DNA from 4 places in the Neobacillus niacini genome. Region 4 is predicted to be linked to each of the others. Evidence: riboswitches for the same ligand, from Rfam matches in the RefSeq annotation. Region 4 holds a riboswitch; each other region holds the start of a gene.
The links. Region 4 has a riboswitch for S-adenosylmethionine ahead of ACN6MT_RS20735 (BMP family lipoprotein). Riboswitches for the same ligand answer to the same signal wherever they lie in the genome.
Positions count from the first base shown of each region.

Region 1: another riboswitch for S-adenosylmethionine. It lies ahead of metK (methionine adenosyltransferase); the one in region 4 lies ahead of ACN6MT_RS20735 (BMP family lipoprotein).
Region 2: another riboswitch for S-adenosylmethionine. It lies ahead of mtnW (2,3-diketo-5-methylthiopentyl-1-phosphate enolase); the one in region 4 lies ahead of ACN6MT_RS20735 (BMP family lipoprotein).
Region 3: another riboswitch for S-adenosylmethionine. It lies ahead of ACN6MT_RS10305 (methionine biosynthesis PLP-dependent protein); the one in region 4 lies ahead of ACN6MT_RS20735 (BMP family lipoprotein).

Region 1 covers NZ_CP183883.1:2,276,811-2,284,312, reverse strand. The annotation lists gene ACN6MT_RS10860 (tetraprenyl-beta-curcumene synthase family protein) at 1-620, opposite strand, end outside; gene ACN6MT_RS10855 (alpha/beta hydrolase) at 640-1,443, opposite strand; gene ACN6MT_RS10850 (gamma carbonic anhydrase family protein) at 1,524-2,036, shown strand; gene asnB (asparagine synthase (glutamine-hydrolyzing)) at 2,799-4,691, opposite strand; gene metK (methionine adenosyltransferase) at 4,890-6,092, opposite strand; SAM riboswitch class I at 6,295-6,435, opposite strand; gene pckA (phosphoenolpyruvate carboxykinase (ATP)) at 6,656-7,502, shown strand, end outside.
Region 2 covers NZ_CP183883.1:5,290,358-5,297,859, reverse strand. The annotation lists gene ACN6MT_RS25945 (thiamine pyrophosphate-dependent enzyme) at 1-1,798, shown strand, start outside; gene ACN6MT_RS25940 (ATP-binding protein) at 1,973-3,025, shown strand; gene ACN6MT_RS25935 (carbon-nitrogen family hydrolase) at 3,060-3,842, opposite strand; gene ACN6MT_RS25930 (pyridoxal phosphate-dependent aminotransferase) at 3,958-5,136, shown strand; SAM riboswitch class I at 5,214-5,322, shown strand; gene mtnW (2,3-diketo-5-methylthiopentyl-1-phosphate enolase) at 5,399-6,601, shown strand; gene ACN6MT_RS25920 (2-hydroxy-3-keto-5-methylthiopentenyl-1-phosphate phosphatase) at 6,602-7,273, shown strand; gene ACN6MT_RS25915 (methylthioribulose 1-phosphate dehydratase) at 7,267-7,502, shown strand, end outside.
Region 3 covers NZ_CP183883.1:2,181,400-2,188,901, reverse strand. The annotation lists gene ACN6MT_RS10320 (YveK family protein) at 1-265, opposite strand, end outside; gene ACN6MT_RS10315 (hypothetical protein) at 316-1,335, opposite strand; gene ACN6MT_RS10310 (helix-turn-helix domain-containing protein) at 1,849-2,205, shown strand; SAM riboswitch class I at 2,309-2,425, shown strand; gene ACN6MT_RS10305 (methionine biosynthesis PLP-dependent protein) at 2,507-3,622, shown strand; gene metC (cystathionine beta-lyase) at 3,622-4,809, shown strand; gene ACN6MT_RS10295 (bifunctional homocysteine S-methyltransferase/methylenetetrahydrofolate reductase) at 4,812-6,671, shown strand; gene metH (methionine synthase) at 6,652-7,502, shown strand, end outside.
Region 4 covers NZ_CP183883.1:4,195,385-4,202,886, reverse strand. The annotation lists gene nadR (multifunctional transcriptional regulator/nicotinamide-nucleotide adenylyltransferase/ribosylnicotinamide kinase NadR) at 1-794, shown strand, start outside; SAM riboswitch class I at 941-1,049, shown strand; gene ACN6MT_RS20735 (BMP family lipoprotein) at 1,238-2,257, shown strand; gene ACN6MT_RS20730 (ABC transporter ATP-binding protein) at 2,323-3,861, shown strand; gene ACN6MT_RS20725 (ABC transporter permease) at 3,827-4,903, shown strand; gene ACN6MT_RS20720 (ABC transporter permease) at 4,890-5,807, shown strand; gene ACN6MT_RS20715 (sulfite oxidase-like oxidoreductase) at 5,827-6,489, shown strand; gene ACN6MT_RS20710 (nucleoside phosphorylase) at 6,461-7,210, shown strand.

The sequences.
Region 1 (7,502 bases), 1.9 Mb from region 4:
AAGGTTGAACCCGAACAAGCAGAAAATTCATACCACTCCATGTCAGGAAGTTTGTTTTGATGGACTTCAAACCATTTTTCCAATCTGGGAACACGTTCTTCATGGATAACATGCTTGTGAATTTGCAAGTCACAGTAATATTCGCAAAGTTCCAATAGGTAATCTTTGATTAAGTGATAATGCTCTAAATCTTTTAATACTGATCTGCACGTTTCCGCAAGATCATTTAAATAACCGCCATCATTCTGATCATCGCGGAAACGGTAATAATTTTTTGGTTCGCTGCCAAGTGTTAGAGCATCTTGCATGGATTCATGGAGGGCTTCAAAGTCCTTGGGATCAAGTGAGGTACTCCGATCACAAAGATTATCCAAATAATCACTAATGGTTTGATACGCAACGATAAACTTTACTGCTTTTTTATACTCCTCGTTAGCGGAAAGAGCAAGTATCCCGCCGCCCTCACAATGAAAGGTTTTATGTTCAATACTTGCCAAAGCCTGCATTCTAAGCTCCTCATTAGGGATACTATCTGCCCGGGACCTCCAATACCTTAGCTCTTGATGTACTGCTGGAATAATTTTACGATAAACTTTCGACATGAGTCTAATTGGCATCATGGAGCTATCCTTCCCCTTCTTAAACAATGTACCCTATTGCTTTTAATTGACTGATAACAAAATCCTTGGCATATTCAAAAATATCATCCCGTTCTGGTTCATTAAAAATTTCATGATAAAGCTTTGGCCATTCCTTAAATCGCTTTTCTGATAGTGGTGCTTGGTTGAACCATTCCTTAACGGGGATCTTATTAACAATCTTATCATCCCCGGCTTGCATAACAAGCATCGGGACATCCTTTGTGCCTTCGATTGACAGAAAGGCCTCTTTCATGGCCTCTACTAATTCACGGTACCACCTAACAGAGACCTTTGTGATATAGAGGCTATCATCTCTATCCGCCTCAATCACGTCTTGGTTTCTGGTAGCCATTTCAACGGTTAAGCCCGAATTCATTTTAAATGAAGGGAAAACCACATTAATTCCGTAAGACAATATATCTAAAATTTTCGGAGGAGTGTGGACTAAACCTAGACATGGTGATGAGAGAATGACTCCTGCCAAGTCAAATTTTTCTTCCTGTATCAAACGAATCGCAATTAAGCCCCCCATACTATGCCCTAATAAAAATACAGGCAATTCATAACGATAAGCTGCTTTAATCCAATCCTTGACTTCATCTATGTACTCTTCAAATGAATCTATATGGCCTCGTCGGGATCTTGTTGTCATGCCTTGTCCAGGAAGATCACCCATTATGACATGAAAACCAGACATGCGCCACATTTCAATGAGCCAGCCGTATCGCCCGTGATGTTCCATTGCACCATGAACGATCACAATTACAGCCTTCACTTCCCCTTCTGCTTCCCACTTCCACATAGTTTTTCCTCCTAGAAAAATATTCTATTTAGTATTATATTAGAATGAATATGTATTTCAGTCAAAAAGGAGCGACCTAAATGATTTATCCATACAAAGATAAACACCCCAAAATCGCGGACTCTGCTTTCATTGCAGATTTTACCACCATTACAGGTGATGTTGAAATAGGTGAGGAATCAAGCGTTTGGTTTAACTCTGTGATTAGAGGAGATGTTGCACCTACAGTCATCGGGAAAAAAGTAAATATCCAAGACAACTCTGTTCTACACCAAAGCCCAAATAACCCATTAATTTTAGAGGATGAGGTAACCGTGGGTCATCAGGTCATCCTTCACAGTTGTATTATACGAAAGAAGGCATTGATTGGTATGGGATCGATTATTCTAGACCAAGCCGAGATTGGCGAAGGTGCTTTTATCGGTGCAGGCAGTCTTGTACCTCAAGGAAAAAAAATCCCTCCTAATACATTAGCATTTGGCAGACCAGCTAAAGTTATTAGGGAATTAAATGAGCACGATAAAAAAGAAATGCACAGGATCTATACAGAATATGCAGAGAAGGCTCAATATTATAAGTCGTTACAGAAATAACATGAATAATTCAGACACACAAAAAATAGTTCAGTTTTCAGACTGGGTCAAATTCGGACTGGACTCTCTGATTCGGGTTGTCCGATTGCTTGCCTTATTCGAACATGACTCTCTGGAATCTGACTTGCCTTGTCCGAATACTTGCCTTATTCGGACATGACTCTCTGGAATCTGACTTGCCTTGTCCGAATACTTTCCTGATTCGGACATGACTCTCTGAAATCTGACTTTCCTTGTCCAAATACTTGCCCGATTCGGACTCGTCTCTCTCAAATCTGACTTACCTTGTCCGAATGCTTGCCCGATTCGGACTCGACTCTCACGATTCTTACACAGGTTGTCCGAATACTTGCCTTATTCGGACATGACTCTCTGAAATCTGAGTCTCCTTGTCCAAATACTTGCCCGATTCGGACTCGTCTCTCTCAAATACTTGCCTTGTCCGAATGCTTGCCCGATTCGGACTCGTCTCTTTCGAATCCGACTTACGTTGTCCAAATGCTTACTCGAATCGGACTCGTCTCTCTCAAATCTGACTTGCCTTGTCCGAATGCTTTCCCTATTCGGACTCGTCTCTCCCTTTATTCGAACCTGCACCACTAAAACATGACACAAGGTTATAATCTACCAAAGTATTTATCCGATAAAAAAAAGAATGGCTTGAAGATAACTTCGAGCCATTCTTTTTTTAGTGTAAATTATGAGTTAAGTGGTAAGATTGCAACCTATTTGCCCCTCACAAGTGACACCATTAATAATTTTTTAGTTTTTCATAGTCAAGAGTTCTTTCTGTCCTGAAAAGGAATATTTCCCCTCTACATAAACCTGGTGCCAAACCATAAAGATTAGCACGGTCCATATTTTACGGCTGTTATCCGCCTTCCCTTGACAGTGGTCTTCAAGAAGTCTCAAAACGTAAGATTTATTTAATAAATGATCCGTGTTGCTTTCCCTAATAATCGTTTTTGCCCACTCGTTCATTTCATTCTTCAACCAGTGGCGAATCGGCACTGGGAACCCTAGTTTTTTACGATTTAATACATGCTCTGGAACAATTCCTTCTGCAGCTTTTCGTAAAATATACTTCGTTGTACCATTAGCGGTTTTCAAGCTAGTTGGAATTTTTGACGCCGCTTCAAAAACCACTTTATCCAAAAATGGAACTCGAAGCTCTAATGAATGAGCCATCGTCATTTTATCCGCTTTTAATAAAATATCTCCGCGCATCCATGTATGGATATCAATAAATTGCATACGATCAACTGGATCATAGCCTTTTGATTCAGCATAAAGTGGTTTTGTGATATCCAAGTAATTTATACCTTCTCGGTAAACAGATAGCAAATCCCTTTTTTCTTCCTCTGTGAACATTTTAGCATTCCCAATATAACGTTCTTCCATAGGAGTTACTCCACGTTCAATAAAGCTCTTCCCTTTCATTCCTTCAGGCATCATGTTCGCAATGCCTTTTAGTAATACTTTTCCTACTCTTGGGATTTTATTAAACACTTCTAAATCCTGTGGTTCACGATAAATATTGTAGCCGCCAAACAATTCATCCGCACCTTCACCAGAAAGAACAACCGTAACATGCTTTCTTGCTTCACGTGCCACAAAGTACAACGGAATTGCAGCTGGGTCTGCAAGTGGATCATCCATATGCCAAATGATCTTTGGAAGTTCATTCATGTATTCTTGAGGAGTAATCACATAACTGATATTTTCTACCCCAAGTTTATCTGCCGTTTCTTTTGCAACATCGATTTCACTAAAACCATTATGCTCGAAACCTACTGAAAATGTCTTAATGGCAGGATGAAATTGTTTAGCAATCGAAGCAATAATCGAAGAGTCAATCCCGCCTGAAAGGAATGAACCAACAGGAACATCACTTCTCATATGCATTTTAACAGAATCGATTAATACCTCTTGAATTTCTTTGATAAATGCCGCTTCTGATTTCTGAACCGGATTAAAATGTGCCTTCCAATATTTTTTAACTTCCATTGGAGAGCCGATTTTTTTTGTAAAATAATGTCCAGGCTCTAACTTATGAATGCCTTTTGACATCGTATTTGGTTCAGGAACAAATTGATACGTTAAATAATGCTGCAGAGAATCATAATCTAAAACATCGTTTTCTAGTGCTAGAAGGATACTCTTCTTCTCTGAAGCAAAAAACGTCCTTTCCCCATCCTCAAAATAGAAGTATGGTTTAATCCCGAAAGGATCCCTTGCACCAAACACTGTTTGTTCTTGTTTATCCCAAATGGTAAAGGCAAACATCCCGCGCAATTTTTCAACCGCTTTTTCTTTCAAATGACTATACAAGGCAATAATAACTTCTGTATCAGAGTTAGTTACAAATTGTAAGCCCTCTTTGAGCAATTCTTCACGAAGTTCTAGGTAGTTATAAACTTCACCATTAAAAATAATCCAATAGCGCTCATTTTCATACGTTAATGGCTGATGCCCACATTCAATATCAATAATACTTAAACGGCGAAAACCGAATTGAATATGACCATCATAATAAAAGCCATCATCATCAGGTCCACGATGGGTTATAATATCGTTCATATTTTTGAATTGTTGTTTTTGTTCATCACGATAGTTTTGTTCCTTGTCGTGTACACAACCAATAAAACCACACATTATGTACGTCACCTACTCCAATCTAAATATCAAAACTTAAAAAACATACTCTCCTATCCTACCACTATTCACATAAAAATGGCAGTGTGAAAGGTAGGAAAATTCAGGTACAAATAGTTTTCACCTAAACACATTGCCCTAAACTTAGACGTAGAAATGAAAAAGAGAGTTACATTAAATGCAACTCCCGTATTGGGTTTACTTAGTATTTGCTTGTTGACGTAATTCATCAGCTTTATCTGTACGCTCCCAAGGGAGGTCCACATCTGTACGGCCAAAATGACCATATGCAGCTGTTTGTTTGTAGATTGGGCGCCTGAGATCCAACATTTTAATAATTCCAGCTGGACGGAGGTCAAAATTTGAACCTACAAGTTCAACTAATACATCTTCGGTCACTTTACCAGTTCCAAAGGTATCAATCGAAATTGAAACGGGTCTCGCTACCCCAATTGCATAAGCAAGCTGTACTTCCACTTTATCAGCAAGTCCTGCTGCTACAATATTCTTCGCAACATAACGCGCTGCATAAGCCGCAGAACGGTCAACCTTTGTAGGATCCTTGCCGGAGAAAGCGCCTCCGCCATGGCGAGCATATCCGCCATATGTATCAACAATGATTTTACGACCTGTTAAACCAGCATCCCCTTGAGGTCCGCCAATAACAAAACGTCCTGTTGGGTTGATAAAGTACTTTGTATTTTCATCGATTAATTCTTTAGGTACCACTGGATTAATAACATATTCCTTCAAATTACGTTGGATTTGCTCCAATGTTACCTCAGGATTATGTTGAGTTGAAATAACAATGGTATCAATACGAACAGGCTTATCATTTTCATCATACTCAACCGTAACTTGAGTCTTTCCATCAGGACGAAGGTACTCAAGCACCCCATCTTTTCTTACCTCTGTTAACTTACGAGCAAGCTTATGTGCCAGAGAGATCGGAAGAGGCATAAGTTCTTTTGTTTCATTACAAGCAAAACCAAACATTAAACCTTGGTCCCCTGCTCCGATTGCTTCAATTTCTTCATCAGACATTAGTCCTTCACGAGCTTCAAGTGCCTGATCCACACCCATTGCAATATCAGGACTTTGTTCTCCAATTGAAGTTAATACTGCACAAGTTTCGGAATCAAAGCCATATTTTGCACGATCGTAACCAATACCTTTAACTGTCTCACGAACAATTTTAGGAATATCAACGTAAGTAGATGTAGTAATTTCCCCTGCAACTAATACTAACCCGGTTGTAACTGATGTTTCAGCTGCAACACGAGCATTTGCATCCTTTGCTAAAATCGCATCTAAAATCGAATCAGATATTTGGTCACAGATTTTATCTGGATGACCTTCCGTAACTGACTCAGAAGTGAACAAACGACGTTTTGTTGACATCTGATTTCCTCCTCTTATATGAGATAAATCAAGGTTCATGTGAAGGTTACAGGTATACTTCAAGAACCACTGAAATTGATACGGTACTCATTCCCTTAGTATGAAATAAACAAAGGATTTTTATTATAACTCTATTGATAAAAGGTCTTATACAAAACAAAAAACCTTACCATTACGAGGAAAGGTTGTTCCGGTCCTTTCACTCTTATCGTTCAAGGTCAAAGCCTTGCGTCAGATTAGCACCTTCGCACTTGAGAATAGAACCAATAAATATAATGGTCTTCTCATAAAGCAGGTTGCTGGGTTTCATAGGGCCTGTCCCTCCACCAGCTCAGGATAAGAGAGTATCCGTTCAAATAAGTATCATACTTGAAGCTGTCGAACATTGTCAATGAATTTTTTAGCAAAATTAGGATAAACATACGAAATTTTACCATTTTTAATTTACGGTTTATTAATACAACCTAAATTTACTAATTAGTATAGACTATTCAATTAAATGTGTTATACTTTTTGTGAATATATTGAATATTAAAAACTTGCAAAGGAAGGTTCGTTCTGATATGAATTCAGTCCACATCCCAAATGAATTAAGCCAATTGCTGGAAGAAAGTCATGTGCACATTCAAATGTCAGTTCCTCAATTAGTGGAAAAAGTCTTATCTAGAAATGAAGGAAAATTAACCTCAACTGGTGCCATTAGTGTATCAACGGGTAAATATACTGGCAGGTCGCCTCAAGACAAATTTATTGTTATGGAAGACTCCATTAAGGATAAAATTGATTGGGGCAATTTAAATCAGCCAATATCTGAAGATGTCTTTAATAACCTCTATCATAAAGTATTAGAATACTTAAAAGGACAAAATGAAATCTTCGTTTTTAAAGGGTTTGCTGGGGCAGATAAAAAAACCCAATTACCGATCCAAGTGGTCAATGAATTGGCTTGGCATAATCTATTCGCCCATCAATTATTTATTAGGCCAAGTGAAGAAGAATTGCTGACACATAAACCTGGTTTCACTGTGATTTCCGCTCCTAACTTCAAAGCAAATCCTATCGTAGACGGAACAAAGTCTGAAACCTTTATTATTATCTCTTTTGAAAAACGAACCATCTTAATTGGCGGTACAGAATATGCTGGTGAAATGAAAAAATCGATCTTTTCGATTATGAACTATCTTTTACCTGAGAATAATATTTTCTCTATGCATTGCTCTGCTAATATTGGTGTTGAAGGTGATGTTGCACTGTTTTTTGGTCTATCTGGAACCGGTAAAACCACTTTATCTGCGGACCCAAAACGCCGCTTAATTGGTGATGATGAGCATGGCTGGTCATCAAATGGTGTGTTTAATATCGAAGGTGGCTGCTATGCAAAAACCATTAATCTTTCAAGGGAAAAAGAGC
Region 2 (7,502 bases), 1.1 Mb from region 4:
AATTGCAGAACACTCAAAGGTGCGTCTGCCAGTAATCGTAGCCTATGATGGATTTTTTACATCACATCAAAAACGCCGGGTAGAATACTTTAAAGATAGAAAAGTGGTCCAACAATTTGTGGGTGAGTGTCCAACAGATTATCATTTTGCTAGAGATCCAAAAAAACCTGTCACGATTGGTGCACATATGAATGGTGATGATCTAATCAATAACCATTTCCAACAATCTGAAGCTATATATGCGGCTGGTGAGGTTTTTAGAGAGGTCGCGGCTGAATATGCCCGTATTTCCGGCCGTGAATATCCGGTATTAGATTTATATAAAATGGAAGATGCAGAAGTTGCATTATTCTTATTAAACTCTGCTGCTGAATCAGCAAAAGATGTTGTGGACCAATTACGTGCAAAAGGTATTAAAGCTGGTGTAATCAGCCCAAATATCATTCGTCCATTTCCGGCTAAAGAAATCCGTCAAGCGCTTAAAAATGTAAAAGCATTATTAGTAGGTGAGCGAGCAGATTCATATGGTGCTAATGGTCCTAACTTAACTCATGAAGTAAAATCAGCACTCCAAGAAGACAGAAATAATCAAACGATTGTTCTTAGCCGTGTTTTTGGTCTAGGAGGTAAAGATTTCTACGCAAGTGATGCTGAAAATTTCTTCGATATGACCATTGAAGCGATGGAAAAAGGATTCGCTGAAAAGCCATTTGATTATTACGGTCATGTACCGGGCAATCCGGAGAAAATCCTTAAGCCTGTAATCACACCGCAGCACGGTGATGTGTATAATTCTGGTTTAATAGAAGTAAAAATGGATGAAGAAACCAATAAACTTAAAGTGAAAATACCTCCGCTTCGTGCACTGACAACTAAACCGAAGCGAATTGCCTCAGGGCACGGAGCATGTCCAGGCTGTGGTATTTTTGCTGGGCTGGAACTATTCTTTAAAGGAATAGAAGGGGATATCGTTACATTATTCCAAACAGGCTGTGCATATGTAACGACGACCTCTTATCCGCACAGTTCCCATAAACAAACGATGATTCATAATCTATTCCAAAATGGTGCTGCTACGTTATCGGGAACATTAGAAGCATTCCTTGAATTAAAACGCCGCGGTGAAATTGAGGTTTCTGATGATGCGACGTTTGTTATGATTACCGGTGATGGCGGTATGGACATCGGTATGGGTTCTGCTATAGGTACAGCACTACGTGGGCATAAGCTAATTATGCTTGAATATGATAATGAGGGTTATATGAATACAGGCTCTCAAATGTCTTATTCTACACCAATTGGTCATATGACAAGTACGTCTGGTGTTGGTAAGGCACAAAAGGGAAAAGGATTCCATCATAAAGATACCGCGCAAATTATGGCGGCAACCAATATTCCTTACGTATTTACAGGCGCTGAAGCGTTCCCGCAAGACTTAATAAAAAAGGGTGCGAAAGCACAATGGTATGCACAGAATGTAGGAACAGTTTATGGGAAAATTCTTATTACCTGTCCGCTTAATTGGAAATCGGAAGACCGCTATGGGGCAACGATATTAGAACAGGCCGTAAATTCTTGCTTCTTCCCGCTGTATGAGGTCGAACAGGGGGTTACAAGCATTACTTACAACCCGGAAGATAAAAATAAACGAGTAGCTATTTCTGAATGGCTAAAATATATGGGTAAAACAAAACATCTGCTAAAAGAAGAAAACAACTCTATCTTAGAAGAATTTGAGGCAGAAGTAGATAAAAGATGGCAGCGTCTAAAAGCAAAGCACGAAAATCCATTCCTTTAATTGATAAAAAGGTAAAGCGGATCATTATTTCGCTTTACCTTTTTTGGATTTTCCCAATCAGAATACCTAACAATGTCATTATTTTTCTGTCAAGTAAAAAGGATTTTCTATTATAATGTAGAATATAGGATAAATATAATTACCTTATTTTGGTTTCATGAGGCTGGTGTTTTAATGGAAAAGGAATTGCTTAAAAGCGAACAAAAATTCCGAAGGATCTTTGAAGATTCCATGGACGGACTTATTTTATGGGATGACATGTATAAAATTGTCGATACCAATTGTTCTGCCATGAGGATATTTGGACTTTCAAAAGATAAAATGGCAGGACGCTCTGTACTAGATTTATTTTGTCACTTAAGTGAGGAAATAATTAATCATTTTAAGCAGGTAACAAATAATGGTAAACAATGTTCATCCATGGTGATTGAAGGGACTGACGGGGTAGTAAGACATTTTGATTACTCTACAAAGCGCGGAATTATCGATGGATTGAATCTCACTGTTATTACAGATGTAACTGAAAAGGCCCAAATGCAAGAGCAGTTGAGGAAATCTGACCGACTAAACCTTATTGGTGAGCTTGCTGCGGGAATTGCCCATGAAATTAGAAATCCAATGACTGCTTTGAAAGGGTTTATTCAATTACTAGAGCCTAGTATTAAAGCCGAGCACTCTATGTATTATGATGTCATTACCTCAGAGTTAGCGAGAATTGACTCTATTATTAATGAATTCCTAATTTTGGCAAAGCCTCAAGAAACCAAGTATGAAGAGAAGGATATTTGTCAAATAATGAGGGAAACAGTGGATTTATTAAGTGCACAAGCGGTACTATATAATGTTCAATTTCATACTCATTATGAAGATAAATTAGAGTACGTTAATTGTGAACCAAACCAATTAAAAAAGGTTTTTATAAATCTTATTAAAAATGCAATTGAGGTCATGCCAAACGGCGGAGTAATTAAGATTTCGATAAGTACCATCAATGACCAATTTATACAGATATCGATTTGTGACCAAGGAAAGGGAATACCCTCTGATAAAATAAAAAAGCTTGGGGAGCCGTTTTACACGACCAAAGAAAAAGGTACGGGGCTTGGATTGATGGTAAGTTATCGAATTATCGAAGAACATAATGGAAGTATTGAAGTAGAGAGTAAAGAAGGGATAGGAACCTTATTTAAGATTAGGATACCATTGAATCATTTAGCTAAAGTATAGGAAACCACTACCAATAAAGGAAGTGGTTTTTTTGTTAGTATAGATCTGGCCTTCTATCTTCAAAAATAGGGATTTGCCTTCGAATATCTTTTACGAGGTCTAACTCAATTACTGCAGACAATATCTCCTCACTTGCTCCTGCTTCAGCAATAACATCTCCCCAAGGATCAATAATTATCGAGTGTCCGGCAAATTCATTATTTGGATCGGAACCGGATCGGTTGCAAGCAATGACAAAACACTGATTTTCAATTGCTCTTGCTATAAGCAGTGATCTCCAGTGCGATAAACGTGGAGCAGGCCATTCTGCAACAACGAATAAAGCTTCCGCTCCGTTTGCGGTATGTGCACGTATCCATTCAGGAAAACGAATATCATAGCAAATTACTCCGCCAAAAGTACGGCTATCCAATTCAAATAACCCTTTCTCCTTACCTGATTCTAGATAAAGATGTTCATTCATCAATTTAAAAAGATGTAATTTACTATATGAATGTACAAGCCTACCTTCATTATCAATAATAAGGAGGGTATTTTGAACTCCTAGATCACTTCGATTTGCCACTGAACCTCCAACAAAGTGAACTTGATATTTCCTCGCTGCTTTCTGTAAAAAATCAATGGTTTCTTCACCATTTCTGTCTGCAATTGTATCAAGTCGTGTCAAATCATACCCTGTTGTCCATAACTCCGGTAAAACAATAATATCTGGATTTTCCTTCATTGCTGTTTCGATAAGTTTTTCTGCGTGTTGGTAGTTTTTATTTGGGTCTCCAAAGGCAATGTCCATTTGCAAACATGTTATTTTAAATTTCACTTAACTTCACCTCATTTGAAATTTCGGAATTTTTTCTTTACAAGCTGTCTTAAAAGTTATATCATTTGTGACTAGAATTCAACAATAAAATGTACTAATTAAAGCAGGTGATATGATGAAACAATTTCCAACATCTCAAATTTTAAACAATCTTCCGAAACAGTTTTTTGCTTCTTTAGTTAAAAAGGTAGGAAAATACATTGAAGCAGGCTATGATGTAATCAATTTAGGACAAGGTAATCCCGATCAGGCTACCCCAAATCATATCGTGAAAAAAATGCAGGAAGCGTCTGCTAATCCTGCAAATCACAGGTATTCCCCTTTTCAGGGACACCGTTATTTAAAGCAGGCAGCCGCCGATTTTTACAAAAGAGAATATGACGTTACGATTGATGCTGACAAGGAAGTAGCCATTTTGTTTGGAGGTAAAGCTGGTTTAGTAGAAATTCCGCAATGCTTATTAGATCCAGGTGACACAATGCTTGTTCCTGATCCTGGTTATCCAGATTACTTATCTGGGGTAGCTTTAGCAAAAGCAGAAATGGTAATGATGCCGTTACGGGAAGCTAATAATTTCCTGCCTGACTATAATGATTTATCTTCAGAGGCGATTGAAAGAGCTAAATTAATGTTCCTTAATTACCCGAACAATCCAACAGGAGCTGCAGCCACGAAGGAATTTTTTGAGGAAACGGTCAAACTTGCAAGCCTTAATGATATTTGTGTGGTACACGATTTTGCATATGGGGCAATAGGGTTTGATGGAGTAAAGCCATTGAGCTTTTTACAAATTGATGGAGCAAAAGAAGTTGGGATTGAAATATATACTCTTTCGAAAACCTACAATATGGCGGGGTGGCGTGTCGGATTCGCTGTAGGCAATAGCAGTGTTATTTCAGCCATTGAGCTTTTACAAGACCACCTATATTGCAGCATATTTGGCGGCATTCAGGAAGCTGCAAGAGAAGCGTTAACCGGTTCGCAGGAGTGTGTTCGAGAACTGAATCATCTCTATGAGCGCAGAAGAAATGTCTTAATAGACGGACTTCGTTCTCTCGGCTGGAATGTGACAGCGCCGAAGGGGTCATTTTTTGCTTGGTTAAAGGTTCCTGACGGACTTACATCAACTGAATTTGCCGATCTCTTACTGGAACAAGCACATATTGCTGTGGCACCTGGGATTGCATTTGGTGAATTAGGCGAAGGTTATGTCCGGGTTGGTTTGCTCACAAGTGAGGAGCGTTTAGGTGAAGCGGTTAGAAGAATTAGTGAGTTAGAAATATTCAAAAAATAGATTGACAAAAAATGTGATTCTTGGGATAATGCAAAATATAGTTTATCAACGTGATAACAATAAATAATACGATCGTTTTCTTATCGAGAGCAGGCGGAGGGAAAAGCCCTATGAAGCCCGGCAACCGACTTAACATTTATGTTAGGCACGGTGCTAAATCTTGCAGCACAAGCTGAAAGATGAGAAGATGTTAGTTTGCGATGCTAACCTCTTCTTTTTTGGAAGAGGTTTTTTATGTTTTTTTGAGAAAGGAAGAGTAAAATTGACTGAATTAATAGCTACCTACCTAGTTCATGGTGAAAAAAATCTAGAAAAAAAAGCTGAGGAAATTGCTTTAGGTTTGACTGTCGGTTCATGGACGAACTTACCTGAACTAGAACAGAGTCAATTACGCAAGCACAAGGGCAAAGTAGTATCGACTGAGGGAATAAATGAGGAACAGTCGATAATCCGTATAGCATATCCAACGATTAATTTCTCTAATGATATTCCTGCTATTCTGACTACCGTTTTTGGAAAACTTTCATTAGACGGAAAAATAAAATTAATAGATTTACAGTTTGACAATGAATTAAAAAGTAAATTTCCTGGACCCAGATTTGGGATTGAAGGGTTACGAGAAAAACTTGGGGTTTTTAACCGCCCCCTATTAATGAGCATCTTTAAAGGAGTTCTTGGGAAGGATATTCGTTTCCTAACAGAGCAATTAAGGCAGCAGGCTCTTGGTGGTGTTGATTTCGTAAAGGATGACGAAATTCTTTTTGAAAATGAGCTGACTCCGTTTGAAAAAAGAATTTCAGAAGGCAAAAAAGTGTTACAGGAAGTATTTGAACAAACCGGACATCGCACTTTGTATGCGGTAAATCTAACAGGAAGAACATCACAATTGAAGGACAAAGCACGGAAAGCAAAAGAGCTTGGTGCAGACTTGTTACTTTTTAATGTTTTTGCCTATGGATTGGACGTTCTGCAGGAGTTACGCGAGGATGATCAAATTGCATTGCCATTAATGGCTCATCCTGCTGTAAGCGGGGCGTTAACATCATCTTCCCAGTATGGCCTCTCTCATTCTTTATTACTAGGTAAGCTGCTTAGACTTGCTGGTGCTGATTTGTCGCTATTTCCATCACCATATGGAACAGTGGCATTAGAGAAATCCTCTGCTATTTCTATTGCAGAAGAATTAATCAAAGCGGACACTATAAAGCGGTCGTTTCCTGTCCCTTCAGCAGGCATACATCCAGGTTTAGTGCCACTCTTGATTCGGGACTTTGGGATTGAATCTGTTATTAACGCTGGAGGCGGCGTTCATGGTCATCCAAATGGTGCCCGCGGCGGCGGACTTGCATTCCGCCAAGCAATTGAAGTAAATCTTCAGGGGAAAACACTAGCCGAAGGTGCCCATCTTTACCCAGAGCTTAAGAGTGCATTGCAGTTATGGGGAAATCAAGAGGTGTCAGTATAGATGAAGCCTGTTATCTACTGTGATTTTGATGGGACAATTACCGAGAGTGATAACATCATAGCAATCATGAAAAAATTTGCACCACCTAATTGGGAGCAAATTAAAGACCAAATTTTATCACAAGAGATTTCCATTAGTGAAGGTGTAGGTAAATTATTTGCAGAATTACCAAGCAGCAAAAAAGAAGAAATTACAAAGTTTGCCATCGAAAACGCCAGGATACGAGAAGGGTTTTCTGAATTTGTGGAGTTTGCAAGAAAAGAGAATATCCCTTTGTATATTGTCAGCGGTGGAATTGATTTCTTTGTTTATCCAATTCTTGAAAAATACGGTCCGTTTGAAGGGATTTATTGTAACCACAGCGATTTTTCAGGGGAAAATATAAAAATCCTATGGCCGTATACCTGTGATTCTTTATGTGAAAATGAATGCGGGTGCTGCAAGCCTAGTATTATCCGTAAGCTAAATAAAGATGGAGATATCTATAAGATTGTAATCGGTGATTCCGTAACCGATCTTGAAGCGGCTAAACAAGCAAATTTCGTGCTGGCAAGAGATCTACTGGAGAAAAAATGTTCTGAATGGGGTTTAAATTATAAAGGGTTTACTACCTTTTATGATTGTATAGAAGAAATTAAAGATCAGATTGAGGTGAAGAGGACATCATGTTAAAAGAAAAATGGCTGGAATTAGCAGATATAAAGGATGAACTAGCTGAGCGCGATTGGTTTATGGGAACAAGCGGCAACCTTGCTATTAAGGTAAGTGATAATCCTCTGCAATTTCTGGTTACCGCGAGTGGTAAGGATAAACGCAAACGTACAGAAGAGGACTTTTTGTTAGTAGATGAATTTGGGTATGCAGTTGAAGAAACTCACTTAAAGCCTTCTGCAGAAACGCT
Region 3 (7,502 bases), 2.0 Mb from region 4:
GAACTGAATTTAGTACTACAGGACTCTTTATGAAATCAATGGTAGAAGCAAGTAACATACTTAGCTCTTGTGCACCGCCATAAGTACTTTCATTCTTTTCTAATTTACCAATTAATATATTTTCAGTGGCTTCATAGGTCGGCTTTAAGTAAAATCCCGATATTGCCAAGGTTAATAAAAAAACAATTAGGACTGTAATAATGATGGTAAGTATTCTCTTTCGGATAATGTGCAAAAATAATTTTAAATTGATTCTTTCGTCCATAATAACCTCCAAAGAAAATAAATTATCTATAAACAAAAATGCTGTGCCTTTTATCTATTATTCTTCGCCTCTTCTTCCGGTGAAGAATAATAATTATTTTTCCCTTTATCTCTAATATAGGCTGATCCTATATTAGAAAATAAACTATTCCTCATAGAATCCTTCGAAAATTCTATTATTGATTTATTGTCCTTTAAAAGATGAACGTCCCATATCATACCTTCAAATTTATTATCAGAACCGTTAACTGTTATTACTTCTTTCGTATGTTTAGACACCTGAATTTGAAGACCACTAAATTCATTACCAGAACTTTCATTTGGAATCGTAATGGAACTAATAATATCAATTCCTCTTATACAGTCATCTAATGTTAGATTTATAAATCGGTTGCCATTAATAAAACTATATTTATCTTTATCCTTTGGTTTAACAGCTTCTAATTTAACACCAGTATGAAATCCAGCAATTCGTATATCGATAAAGTTAATAAAAGAAATGAAATGACCTGACTCACCGGCATAAAGATGGATACCTGTACCTTTATTTGAACCGGCAGCGTTTACGATTGTTACATTTTTTATTTGCGTTCTATCCCATGACCAAATTTTCTGATCACCGTCGATGTAAATGGCATCTGAACTAAAGTTAGGATTAACAATTTCAAGAACACCATTTAAGATTGATGCATTCTTTTTCACATCGATTGCTCGGAAATTCCCATCTATTCTTAACCTCGTATTTTGACCAAATTCTAGTTCAACTCCCGCTTTTAATACCAGTCCCTGCTTCAAAATATATTTTTTATTTCCAAGTAGCTTAACTTTTCCAATTTTTGAATCATAACTATAATCTATTGCTGCCTGTATGGATTGGGAATCATCTTTCGAATCCTCTCCATTAGCACCAAATTCATCCACATTCACATATTCGGTCTGAACATTAACTGCCCTTGCTACTACTTTGTCTTCCTGTTCATATTTGTTATTGACTTCATTGTTATATAAGAAAAGAATAGCTGTTACCGACATTAATACTGAAAAATATAGTATCAAACTCCTTTTATTCATAATCTTCTGTAACCACCTGTTAAGAGAACTCTCATCCTTGCACCTCCATATACTGTGAAACACTTTTTAGCACTAATCGTTACTTAATCCCAATTTATAAGAGTCCCCGTTTTACACAAATAACCAATTCGATATTAAGAACATTATAGCACTGTGGGTCGAAAAAACAAATCCAAAACACATACCAATTTTTCCTGTTTTCCCTCAATATTTGACACATTTCCTTCTTAAATTTTAGAAAGCCATGATTTTTTTTATCAAAATTTAGTTCTTTAAAGAGAACAATTTTTAGTTTATAATATGATTAATGTTTAAATAGTTTGTTCCTCTCTAGCCTTTTAAGTTAATCCATGATTGGATTCACTTTATACTTTTCAAGTGTATTTGCAGGGCCTCATTATTTTACTAAACACTCTAAATAACCCCATGATATGCAGATTGTCTTTCTACTCATTTTTTTTGCAAGTTTCCAGAAGGAAAGAAAATTATAAATTTGGTCATAAGGAGAAGCCTATGATTGGAGAACGAATAAAGATCTTAAGAGAACAAAAAGGATATTCAATTACAGAATTAGCTGACCTCGCTAATGTATCAAAATCCTATTTAAGCTATATTGAACGGAACCTAAATAAAAATCCATCTATACATTTTCTAATGAAGGTTGCCAAACCTTTAGACATTTCTATTGAATATTTATTGACTGGGATGGATTCAATAGAGAATCAGATAGAAAACAGTGGAGATTGGCTGCTTGATAAAGAGTGGAAAAGTTTAGTAGAAAAAGCCATTGAAGACGGAATTAATAAAGATGATTTCAAAGAATATATAAACTATATTAAATTTAAAATATGGGAAAAAAACAAAAAATAAGATTAACCGCTTTCATTAATAATTGTTTGATATTAATTTGTAAAATGCATTGACACTTCTCCTTTAGTGTAGTAAATTTTATAAAAAGTCTAAATATTGTACTTTCTTATCAAGAGAGGCTGAGGGAATGGCCCTATGAAGTCTCAGCAACCTTCAATGTTGTTTTTCATTGAAAAGGTGCTAAGTCCATCAAGTTATTTATTAACTTGTGAGATAAGAAGAATGACCTATGCTAATGTGCATCCAAAAGTCTTCTTCTTATAGAAGGCTTTTTTTGTTTATATAAAGGAGGATAAAGATAATGGTATATAAGATTGATACGAAGTTAGCACAAATTGGAAATAGAAGTGATGCGGTGACAGGCACCGTAAATCCTCCTGTTTATTTTTCAACAGCCTACCGTCACGAGGGAATTGGACAATCCACAGGGTATGATTATTCACGTACAGGTAATCCTACCCGCCAGCTTCTCGAAAAGGCGATTGCCGACCTAGAAGGTGCGGATCAAGGCTTTGCCTGCAGCTCAGGGATGGCAGCCATATTTACGATTCTTTCTCTTTTCGAGTCCGGGGACGAATGGATTGTGAGTGAGGATTTGTACGGAGGAACATTTCGTTTACTAGAAAAGGGATTTAAAAAATGGGGCTTGAAAACCCAATATGTTAATACTTGTAGTCCAGAAGAAATTGAAAGAAGGATAACCCCTCAAACCAAGGCGATTTTTCTTGAGACTCCAACTAATCCACTTATGCAGCAGTCAGACATAGGTGCTGTGTCTAAAATTGCGAAAAAGCACGGAATTGTTCTGATTGTTGATAATACGTTTTATACCCCGCTTCTCCAACAGCCAATTTTGTTAGGCGCGGATATCGTCATTCATAGTGCGACGAAATACTTAGGCGGACATAATGATGTCCTTGCAGGTCTAATTGTTGCTAAGGGTAAAGAAATTTGTGAGGCATTGGCTTTCCATCATAATGGAGCCGGCGGTGTTCTTAGCCCTTTTGATTCTTGGTTAGTTATGCGCGGAATGAAAACTTTATCACTAAGAATGCAAAGACATGAAAGCAATGCAAAGGCGATTGTTGAATACCTTTCTAATCATGATGGTATAACAGATGTCCTTTATCCAGGAAAAGGAGGAATGGTTTCCTTCCGCTTACAAGACGAAGCTTGGGTAAATCCATTCCTTCAAAGTCTTTCTCTTATCACATTTGCCGAAAGCCTGGGCGGAACGGAAAGTTTTATCACGTATCCTGCAACACAGACTCATGCAGATATTCCAGAAGAGATTCGAATTCAATCAGGTGTCTGTAACCGGTTATTAAGGTTCTCCGTTGGTCTGGAAGATCCAACTGATATTGTTCAAGATCTTGAACAGGCATTAGCAAAATTAAAAGAAGGAGTGATTAGATAATGAGTTCAGAAAATTATAGTTTTGAAACCAAGCTCCTTCATAATCAGCATAAAGTCGATCCGGCAACGGGAGCCGTTAGCGTGCCCATTCAACATGCTTCGACCTTCCATCAATTTGATTTAGATCGTTACGGAAAATACGATTACGCTAGAAGTGGAAATCCTACGAGAGAAGCGCTTGAGGATGTTATTGCAGAGTTAGAGGGCGGAACGCGTGGCTTTGCTTTTTCGTCAGGAATGGCTGCTATCTCAACTGCCTTCCTTCTTTTATCATCTGGTGACCATATCGTGATTACCGATGATGTGTATGGCGGTACCTATCGTATGGTCACTCAGGTACTGACTCGCTTCGGAATTGAACATACCTTTGTTGACATGACAGATCTTGATCAAGTAAAAGCAGCAATCAAGCCTAACACCAAAGCATTTTACGTAGAAACACCGTCTAATCCTTTATTGAAGGTAACGGATATCAAAGCAATTACAAGTTTTGCGAAAGAGATTAACGCAATCACTTATGTAGATAATACTTTCTTAACCCCTGAATATCAAAGACCTTTAGAACTAGGAGCAGATGTTGTCCTTCATAGTGCAACTAAGTTTTTATCCGGCCATAGCGATGTGGTTGCAGGTCTAGCGGTTGTTAAGGATGAGGAATTAGGTAAAAGGCTGTATTCCTTACAAAACTCCTTCGGCGCCGTACTTGGGCCACAGGATGCATGGCTCGTGCTTAGAGGAATAAAAACCCTGCATGTCAGACTCGAACAGTCACAAAAATCAGCAATTAAAATAGCAGAATTTTTAGCGGAACACCCGTTAATCGAAGAGGTTTATTACCCAGGCCTTGAAAATCATCCACAGCACGAGCTTCAAAAAAGTCAGGCTGCTGGACCAGGTGCAGTTTTATCGTTTGAATTCCAGAATGAAAAAGCACTTCAAGTCTTTCTAACCAATGTAAAAATCCCTGTTTTTGCCGTTAGTCTTGGTGCGGTCGAATCCATTCTATCCTTTCCGGCAAAAATGTCACATGCAGCGATGTCGCAAGAGGAAAGGGAAAAACGAGGAATTAAAAACAGCCTCATCAGGTTATCCGTAGGCTTAGAGAATCCAGATGATCTCATAAATGACTTCTCTCAGGCTTTACATCAGGTGAAAGAAAAACTATTGGTCTTGCAGCAAGGAGAATGATCATGACCTTTTTAGAAAAATTAAAAAGCCAAATTTTAATAGGTGATGGTGCCATGGGCACCCTTCTATATTCATTCGGCAAAGATAGCTGCTTGGAAGAGTTGAACCTTTCCCATGCGGAAAAAATACAAGAGATTCATAAAGCTTATATAGAAGCAGGTGCGGATGTCATTCAAACCAATACCTATGCAGCGAATTATCTAAAACTGCAGAGATATGGTCTAGAGGACTCTGTTAAAGCAATTAACAGCGCCGCTGTCGAGAATGCTAAATTAGCAGCACATAAAAATGCTTATGTACTAGGAACAATCGGCGGTAACCGCGGGATTAAACCTAGCACCTTATCGATTGAAGAATTAAAGCGCAGTTTCCGTGAACAGCTATATTGTTTATTATTAGAAGGTGTGGACGGGCTTTTATTCGAAACCTTTTATGACCTTGAGGAACTGGAAACGGTCCTTACGATTGCTCGAAAGGAAACAAAGCTGCCGATTATTGCCCAGGTCTCGCTTCATGAGCCTGGCATTTTACAAGACCAAACACCGATTAATGAAGCCTTTACCCGTCTTGAAAATCTTGGTGCTGATGTTATCGGCTTGAACTGCCGGCTTGGCCCCCATCATATGTTAAAGACCCTAGAGCAGATTGAATTGCCTAAACACGCTTACCTTTCTGCCTACCCCAATGCGAGTCTGCCAGCTTATACAGATGGTAAATTCCATTATGAAGGGGATTCAGATTATTTTAAAAAATCAGCTCAAAGCTTTCGTCAAGAAGGCATACGCTTGCTCGGCGGCTGCTGCGGTACAACGCCTGCCCATATCCATGCATTTGCAGCAGAATTAAAAAACAGTGTGCCTGTCACCGATAAAGTAGTTAAACGAGAAACAAAGAAAATCATCATTGAGCATAGTGCAGCTAAAAGAGAGCACCAGCCTCTTGAGGAAATTGTTAAGGAACGCCCGTCGGTTATCGTAGAATTAGATACTCCTAGAAAGCTTGATACCAGCAAGTTTTTTGAAGGAGCAAAGGCGTTGAAAGAAGCTGGCATCGATGCAATCACAATGGCTGATAACTCTTTAGCTCAGGTGCGGATTTCCAATGAATCATTAGGTTATCTGGTTAAACAGGAATTAGGTATGCGTCCGCTGATTCATATTGCCTGCCGTGACCGCAATATTATTGGTTTGCAATCTCACCTAATGGGGCTTCATACCCTTGGAATGCATGATGTACTTGCTATCACTGGTGACCCTGCGCGAGTCGGAGACTTTCCAGGAGCCTCCTCTGTTTACGATGTATCATCTTTTGAGTTAATTCAAATGATGAAACAGTTAAATGAAGGCTTGTCATTCTCTGGGAAAGATCTTGGTCATAAAACAGCTTTTAGTATTGCTGGTGCCTTTAATCCAAATGTCCGGTCAGTCGAAAAAGCAGTAAAGCGTCTTGAGAAAAAGATAGAATACGGTGCCGATTATTTCATTTCACAGCCTGTTTTCTCTGAGGAAAAATTAATCGAAGTCTATGAACATACTAAGCACCTAAGTGCACCTATATACATTGGTTTAATGCCTTTAACAGGAAGCAGGAATGCAGAATTCCTTCATAATGAGGTACCAGGAATTAAAATTGCACAATCGATTCGAGACAGAATGGCAGCTTTGAATGATCAGCCATTACAAGCTGCACGTGAAGGAATTGAAATAACAAAATCTTTAATTGACACAGCACTGGATTTATTTAATGGAATTTATTTAATCACTCCATTTTTACGCTATGAACTAACAACAGAGTTAGCCATATATGCCAGACAGCGTGCAAGTCAAGTTAGGGGGAACAGCTATGTCGAAAGCTCCATTTAATGAACAACTACACAAACGAATCCTAGTTATGGATGGTGCCATGGGTACCATGCTTCAGCAAGAAAATTTAACAGCTGAAGATTTTGGCGGCGAGCAATACGATGGCTGTAACGAATATCTGAACCTAACAGCTCCTCTAACAATCGCAAAAATTCATCGCGAATATTTAGAGGCTGGTGCGGATATTATTGAAACCAATACCTTTGGAGCCACAAGCATTGTTCTTGATGAATACAATCTTGGTTTTAAGGCTTATGAATTAAATAAAATTGCCGCACAAATTGCTAAAACGGAAGCTGAAAAAATTTCTACTGCCCAGTGGCCTCGTTATGTTGCAGGATCAATGGGACCGACCACAAAGACGTTAAGCGTAACTGGCGGGACTACTTTCGAAGCACTCGCTGCTTCCTATGAAGAACAGGCAATCGGGCTTATTGACGGCGGTGTCGACCTTCTGCTGCTTGAAACAAGCCAGGATATGCTGAATGTAAAGGCAGGCTTCATTGGAATAAAAAATGCTTTTAGCAAAACAGGAAAAGTTCTTCCATTAATCGTGTCGGGTACTATAGAGCCGATGGGAACAACTCTTGCGGGACAATCGATTGAATCCTTTTACATTTCATTAGAGCATATGAAACCTGTCGCGGTTGGGTTAAATTGTGCGACTGGGCCGGAATTTATGCAGGAGCATGTCCGTTCCCTATCCAATCTAGCTTCTACAGCGATTATATGTTATCCAAATGCTGGATTGCCTGATGAAGAAGGACATTATCATGAAACACCGGAAACGTTAGCGAAAAAGCTTGCCGATTTTGCTGCCCACGGATGGTT
Region 4 (7,502 bases):
GTATTGAAGATGATCAAGATAACGACAATTACAATTGGGCAGAGGGAGCACAATTCATAAAAAGAGAAATTGGAAAGCCAATCGGTTACGTGTTTAGTTCAGAGCATGAATATAATGAGATGTTTAAAGAATTATATCCTAGTGCAAAGCATAAACTGATTGATCCCACGCGCTCACAAGTAAACATCTCAGCTACAACCATTCGTAACGAGGGTGTCTTTAAACATTGGGAGTTTATTCCTGATATTGTTCGGCCTTATTTTATAAAAAAGATTGTGTTAATTGGGACAGAAAGCTGTGGGAAATCAACCTTAACTCGAAACCTTGCCAAAATCTATAACACTACCTATGTCGAGGAATATGGGCGGTCTTTATGTGAAGAATTAGGCGGCTGCGACGGAATTATGGTGAAAGAAGATTATCAACGAATTGCTTATGGGCATAAGATGGAAGAATTTAAAGCAATTGAAAAAGCAAATAAGCTTGTGTTTATCGACACCGAAGCCATCGTAACTCAATTTTACTCCCATCTATATAATGAAGCAGATCAGCCGATCCTTGATGAAATCGCAAAACTACAAGATTATGATCTATGGCTTTTCCTGGAGCCCGATGTAAAATGGGTGGATGACGGCTTGCGTGTTCACGGTGATGAGAAAGTTAGGGACAAAAACAATCTGCACCTAAAGGATTTATTAAATAAGCATGATATTGACTATAAGATCTTGATGGGTGATTATGAGAGACGGCTTAAAGGTGCCATACAACATATTGAAAAATTGCTGCAGCAATAATTCTCCACTAAAACAAACTGTTGAAAAGCAGTTTGTTTTTTTACTATTTAAAAAGTATTGTAATTTTAAAACTTTTAAAATATAATAAATCTAGTTTTTATTATTGTTATGATGTTTATAATGTTTACGTTTCATACATATCGTTTACCTTATCCAGAGAGGCAGAGGGACTGGCCCGATGACGCCCGGCAACCGCTATATTTATATAGTATGGTGCCAAATCCTACAGAACGAGTTCGTTCTGAAAGATAAGGAAGAGTATCGTCATAAACCCTCTTCCTATCTTTCGGAAGAGGTTTTTTTTATGGGCCGAAACAGCAAAACACGAACATTAAAATAAAATATTTAAAAAATGTTCGATTTTGTATTGCTATATTTAAACTTTTTTAGTAAATTAGTAGACAAATAGTAATAAAAACGAAATATTACACAGGGGGAACATCATGAGAAAACTACTTTCACTTATCGTACTAGCTTTAGTCCTGCTTGTAGCAGGATGTGGGGCACAAGAATCATCTGGGAAAGATACTTCGTCAAACAAAGAGGATAAGAAGAAAATCGCACTTGTTCTGCCTGAGAAAATTGGGGTTAACCCATTCTTCCAGCAAATGGATGAAGGTGCAAAAAAAGCAGCAGAAGAATTTGGAGTGGAATTGAACACAATCGAATCTACTGATCATTCAGCAATCGAAGAAAACCTTCGCGTAGCTGTGGCAGAAGGATACGATTTAATCATTACTTCATCATTTGAATCTGAGGATGCATTGAAAAAGGTAGCAACAGAAAATCCGGATCGTCAATTTGCGATTATTGATACCGTTGTAGACCTTCCAAATGTTCAAAGTGTAAATTTCAGAGAGCACGAAGCGGCATTCCTACTTGGAGCTGCAGCAGGTCTTTCTACCAAAACCGACAAAGTGGGTATGGTAGTAGCAATGGATATTCCACTTATGAAAAAATGGTCAGTTGCGTTTGAACAAGGGTTGAAGGAAACCAATCCAGACGCGGAGTTCTTAGTAAACTACGTTGGAGGATTTACAGATCCTGCGAAGGCAAAAGAATTAGCTTTATTACAAGCTTCTAAAGGAGCAGACTTCGTGGCAGGGGCTGCTGCAGTCGGTGATCTAGGAGTATTTGAAGCAGCAAAAGAAAAGGGATTTTTTACATCAGGTCAAGACGTTGACCGTACTGAGGTAGATCCTGAGCACGTAGTTCTGTCACAGCTTAAAGGAACAGATGCTGCTGCCTATGAAACGATAAAAGCATTTGCAAATGGCAATTTTAAATCTGGTGTGGTCGAGTATGGCTTGAAGGAAAAGGGCGTTGGCTTAACATATGTAACACATGAAAGCAAAACTCCGCTTAACAGCTTTGTTGGACAAGAAGTGATTGACCAAGTAAAAGCACTTCACGAAGAAATTGTATCTGGAAAAAGAGAAATCAAAAATCCACTGAGCAATTAATCTGAAAAAAGTAAACCGACTGCACAATGATGTAGTCGGTTTCGATTTTTAAAGGGGGGCAAACCATGACCTATGTGTTAGAAATGAAGGAAATGACCAAAAAGTACGGTGAGTTTCTTGCGAATGACAAGATTTCAATACATTTGAAAAAAGGAGAGGTTTTGGCCATTGTCGGCGAAAATGGTGCCGGAAAAACGACCCTAATGCGGATGCTTTATGGACTTGAACAGCCGACCAGCGGGGAAATCATACTTAATGGTAAGAACGTCAAATTTTCGGGACCGCTCGAGGCGATTGAAAATGGAATTGGTATGGTCCATCAGCACTTCATGTTATTCTCTGATTTTACTGTAACAGAAAACATTGTTATTGGTCATGAACCGAAACGGAATGGTTTCTTTAATAGAAAAGCTGCGGCCGAAAAAGTAAAGGAACTAAGCAATCAGTATAAAATCAATGTGAATCCATTGAAAAAAGCTGGGGACTGCTCGATAGGGGAGCAGCAGCGGATTGAAATATTAAAAGTGTTATATCAGGGTGCGGATATTATTATCCTCGACGAACCTACAGCGGTGTTGACGCCTCTTGAGGTTGAGGAACTTTTAAAAACCATTGAATTTTTAGCACTTCAGGGCAAGAGTATTATTCTTATTACCCATAAGCTTCCAGAGGTAATGAAGGTAGCGGACCAAATTACCGTGCTAAGAAATGGCCGGGTGACAGGAAATGTGTTAAAACAACATACAGATGTTGAACAGTTAGCTACCTTGATGGTTGGACGTGAGCTCCAAAAGCTTACCGAGCGAGTCCAATTGGACGGTGAACCTCTTCTAGTAGTCGACAACCTCACCATTGGCGGGAAAGAGGAGAAACCCATTTTGGATGATCTTTCTTTAACCGTACACCGTGGAGAAATTGTCGGAATTGCAGGGGTTTCAGGGAATGGTCAGTCCGAACTAATCCAGGCGATTACAGGTTTAAGAAAAATCGATAATGGCAGTATTCGCTTAGGGGAGACAATCTTGGATGGCACATCTGTAGCAAATCGAAGAAGTGCGGGTCTTGCCCATATTCCTGAAGACCGTTACCTATGGGGAGCGGCGAAGGAAGCGACTGTCGAAGAAACAGGTTTAATGGGGTATTATCGAAAGAAAACCTTCAATCATTCTTCCTTCATTCGACTAAATGGATTCCGCGAGCTTCTTAAAGGATGGATTGACCGTTTTGAAATTAAAACACCTTCCTTAGATGAAAAATCCGGAAACCTATCAGGCGGAAATTTGCAAAAATTAATTGTCGCCCGTGAACTTGGATTTGAAACAGATTTCCTCATTGCTGCAGAACCAACACGTGGTGTAGATATCGGCGCTATGGAATATATTCATGAAGCGATCATAGAGAAACGAAATAATGGAGACGGAGTCCTTCTCGTCTCATCCGAGTTAACGGAAATACTGACGTTATCAGACAGAATTGCTGTTATGTATGAAGGGAAAATTGTGGACATCCTTAATCGAAAAGAAGCGACGGAAGAGAGATTAAGCGTACTTATGGCAGGAGGAAACGAGAATGAATCGCAAGCGAAAACTACAACAACTGCTTAAATCGTTGGTACAGCCTCTTACGGCCGTGTTAATCGGACTCCTGACAGGTGCCGTTGCGATTAGTTTAGTAGGGGCTTCTGTTTTGGAAACCTATAAAGTCATGTGGGACGGGGCATTTGGTAACTTTTACTTTGTTACTGCTACATTTGCGCGCGCCACTCCTATCATTTTGATCGGTTTAGGGCTGGCCATCGCCTTTCGTGCTGGTGTATTCAATATGGGGGCAGAAGGTCAAATGGTGTTAGGTGCTGTCAGTGCTGCACTTGCTGCTTTATATGTTCCTGGATCTGGAATCATTAAAATACTAGCTGCATTGGCGGCTGGATTCTTAGGAGGGGGCTTATGGTCGCTTCTTGCGGGATGGATGGAAACGAGATTTAAAGTTCAATTATTGATTTCTACCTTACTGTTAAACTATGTAGCGGTATTATTTGCCGGTTATTTAGTTTCGCACCCGTTTCAAGACAAAAGTGGCTCGGCTGCTTTAGCGCAGACGCCGATGATTGACCAGGTGGCATGGCTGCCTAAGCTATTCCCAGGTATGAGTGTTCATATGGGATTTGTGATCGCCATTGTTTTAGCGATTATTCTATTTATTATACTTCGATTCACCTCAGCGGGATATGAAGTAAGAATGCTTGGCTATAACCCATTTTTTGCTGAGTATGGCGGGATTAACAAGATAAAGGTGCTGTTGTACAGCATGTTCTTTAGCGGCGGGATTGCTGGACTAGCAGGGACTGTAGAAGTTCTTGGTTCACAATATCGTTATGTGGAAGGTTCCCTGACCGTACCAGGTTATGCTTGGACTGGACTGATGGCAGCCCTTTTGGCAAACTCGAATCCTCTTGGTACAGCGGTTGCTGCGATTCTGCTTGCTGCACTCCAAACAGGGGCAATGGGAATGGAACGGAATACAGAGGTTCCGCTTGAAATTGCCAGCGTGATTCAGGGTGTGCTTATTCTTTTTGTAACAGCTAAAATCACCATGAATTGGTGGAAAGTAAAGAAGAAAGGTCGTGACATCCATGGAGCTGCTTGATCTCACCTTTTTTACATCGGCGATTCGAATGATCAGTCCTATTCTATTGGCAGCTTTAGGAGGGGCAATATGTGCTCGCGTTGGAATTTTTAATGTTGGGCTTGAGGGTTTAATTTTAGCTGGTGCTTTTTCTGCTATTGTTGGAAATTACTTTAGCGGGAGTGTGCTCGTAGCCGTTTTAACTGGGGCACTGGGTTCCGTACTAGTTTCCTTGTTATTCGGTTTGGCGGCCATTCGATTAAAAGCAAACCCAATTGTAGCAGGTATTGCGATCAACTTTTTAGTTCTCGGCTTGACTACGTTTGGACTTCGAGCCATTTTTGATGTAAAAGGCGCCTTTTATGATAAAAACATGGAAGGTCTTCCGAAATTGGATATTCCGGTAATTGAAGGGATTCCTGTTGTCGGGAAACTTCTTTCTGGACATTCACCACTGGTATATATCGCCTTTTTAGCGGCAATAGTGTTGTACATTTTCTTTTACCGTACCGTTACGGGCTTCAGAGTCCTTGCAGTGGGCAAAAATGAAGCAGCAGCCAGAAGCCTTGGCTTAAAGGTTACACTTTTACAATATGGTGCCATTGTTGCGTGTGGAATCCTTTGCGGTTTGGCAGGAGCCCAGCTCTCACTTGGACAAGTAACAATGTTTACAGAGGGCATGACGGCAGGTAGGGGATTCATCGCACTTGTGGCAATGATGTTAGGTCAATCCCATCCAATTGGTATCGTTGGATCTAGTCTTTTATTTGGACTGATGGATGCACTGAGCATCAGACTTCAAGGTTTTTCAATGCCAACCCAATTCACAGCGATGCTGCCATATATTATCACCATCTTCGCGATGTTCTTCCTAAAAGACCGCGGGGCAGATTCACAGCTTTCAGGGCAGCAAAGCTCTAGGTAAGGACGAGGAGGATATTTATATGAATAAAGCAGAAAGAATTAAAAAAACAAGAGTTCCGGCAGTCGACCCCAAGCTGGCAAAGCGTCTGCCGCCTGGCCAGGCATTAACAGAACGTTTCCCGATTCTTCATGAAGGGGATGTCCCGGAGTATGATATGGAAAAATGGGATTTAAAGGTATTCGGTGAAGGGGTCGAAGAGGTCGTACTTTCTTATGATCAAATCAAAGAAATGCCACAGACGGATATTAAGGTTGACATCCACTGTGTAACCCGATGGTCTCGCTTTGACAATCGGTTTACTGGTGTCAAATTCAGTGATTTTCTTAAGGAAATTGGTGTCACTGCTAAAAGTAAGTATGTAATGCTTCATGCTGATCAAGATTATACAGCTAATATTGCTTTGGAGGATTTGCTTAAAGAGGACGTTATCTTGGCACACTCCTTTGAAGGAGAACCATTATCAGCTAAGCATGGATGGCCGCTAAGGCTGGTGGTACCACATCTTTATTTTTGGAAAAGTGTAAAATGGATCCGCGGAATTGAGTTTATTGATGAAAACCAGCCAGGGTTCTGGGAGCAAAACGGTTTTCACATCAATGGTGATCCGTTTAAAGAGGAAAGATTCTCAGGTGAAGACCTGCCAATACCAGAGGATGAATGGGAGAGAAAAGACTTTGACTAAACAATTGCCAAATCTAAAAGTAACATCAGATATCCTGCCAGAACGAGTTTTGGTATGCGGAGATCCTGGTCGTGCGAAAATTATTTCAGAGTTATTGGATAATCCTGTCCTACTTGCTCAAAATCGTGAGTACCACACATACAGCGGAGGCTGGAATGGGAAACAGGTGGCTGTAGTGAGCCATGGTGTTGGAGCACCTGGTGCAGCTGTTTGTTTTGAAGAACTGATTATGGGCGGCGTACAGTCCATCATTCGAGTAGGAACAGCTGGTTCTTATCAAAAAGAGGTTACACCGGGAAGTTTGGTGGTCAGCACCGCTGCGGTGAGCTGTGATGGATTAACGAAACAAATTGTTCCTCCTGGATTCCCAGCCGTTGCAGATCGTAAAGTTATTGAGGCATTAATGAATGCGGCAGATTTGACTGGGGGAGACATCCCTGTAAATGAGGGGATTACCCTCACACTTGATGCCTTTTATTCAGGAGTCCTCGAATTTCCACATCAGCTTTATAAAAAAGCGGGTGTTGTAGCAGTCGACATGGAAAACTCCGCTTTATTTGTTATTGCTGCTTTAAAAGGGGTAAAAGCTGGGGCGATTATGGCGATTGACGGCTATGCGGATTCCGAGCTTCGAGATGAATACAATCCACACAATGACTTGGTCACGAACGCGGTGGAAGCTGAGATGAAAATAGCTTTAGATGCAATTGTATCGTTATAAGTGTTAACGGAAACGCGGGATGGGTAAAACCATCCCTTTTCTTAGGTGATTTTCGTGAAGTGCTGAGAATTAATAGGCGGAGAATTTACGGCTAATGTTATAGAGGCAGCTTAAGAAGCAGATATAGGCGGAGATATTCCGGTTAACTGCTTTAAAAAGGACAAAATCCTAAGGATTTTGATTTAATAAGCGAAAAAATTCCTTCTATTTTTGAGGAAATATGGGTATTTCCCAAGATAAACGGAAATTCTCCGCTTATTTCCAAACAAATCAACATTCAGTTTTGTTTAAA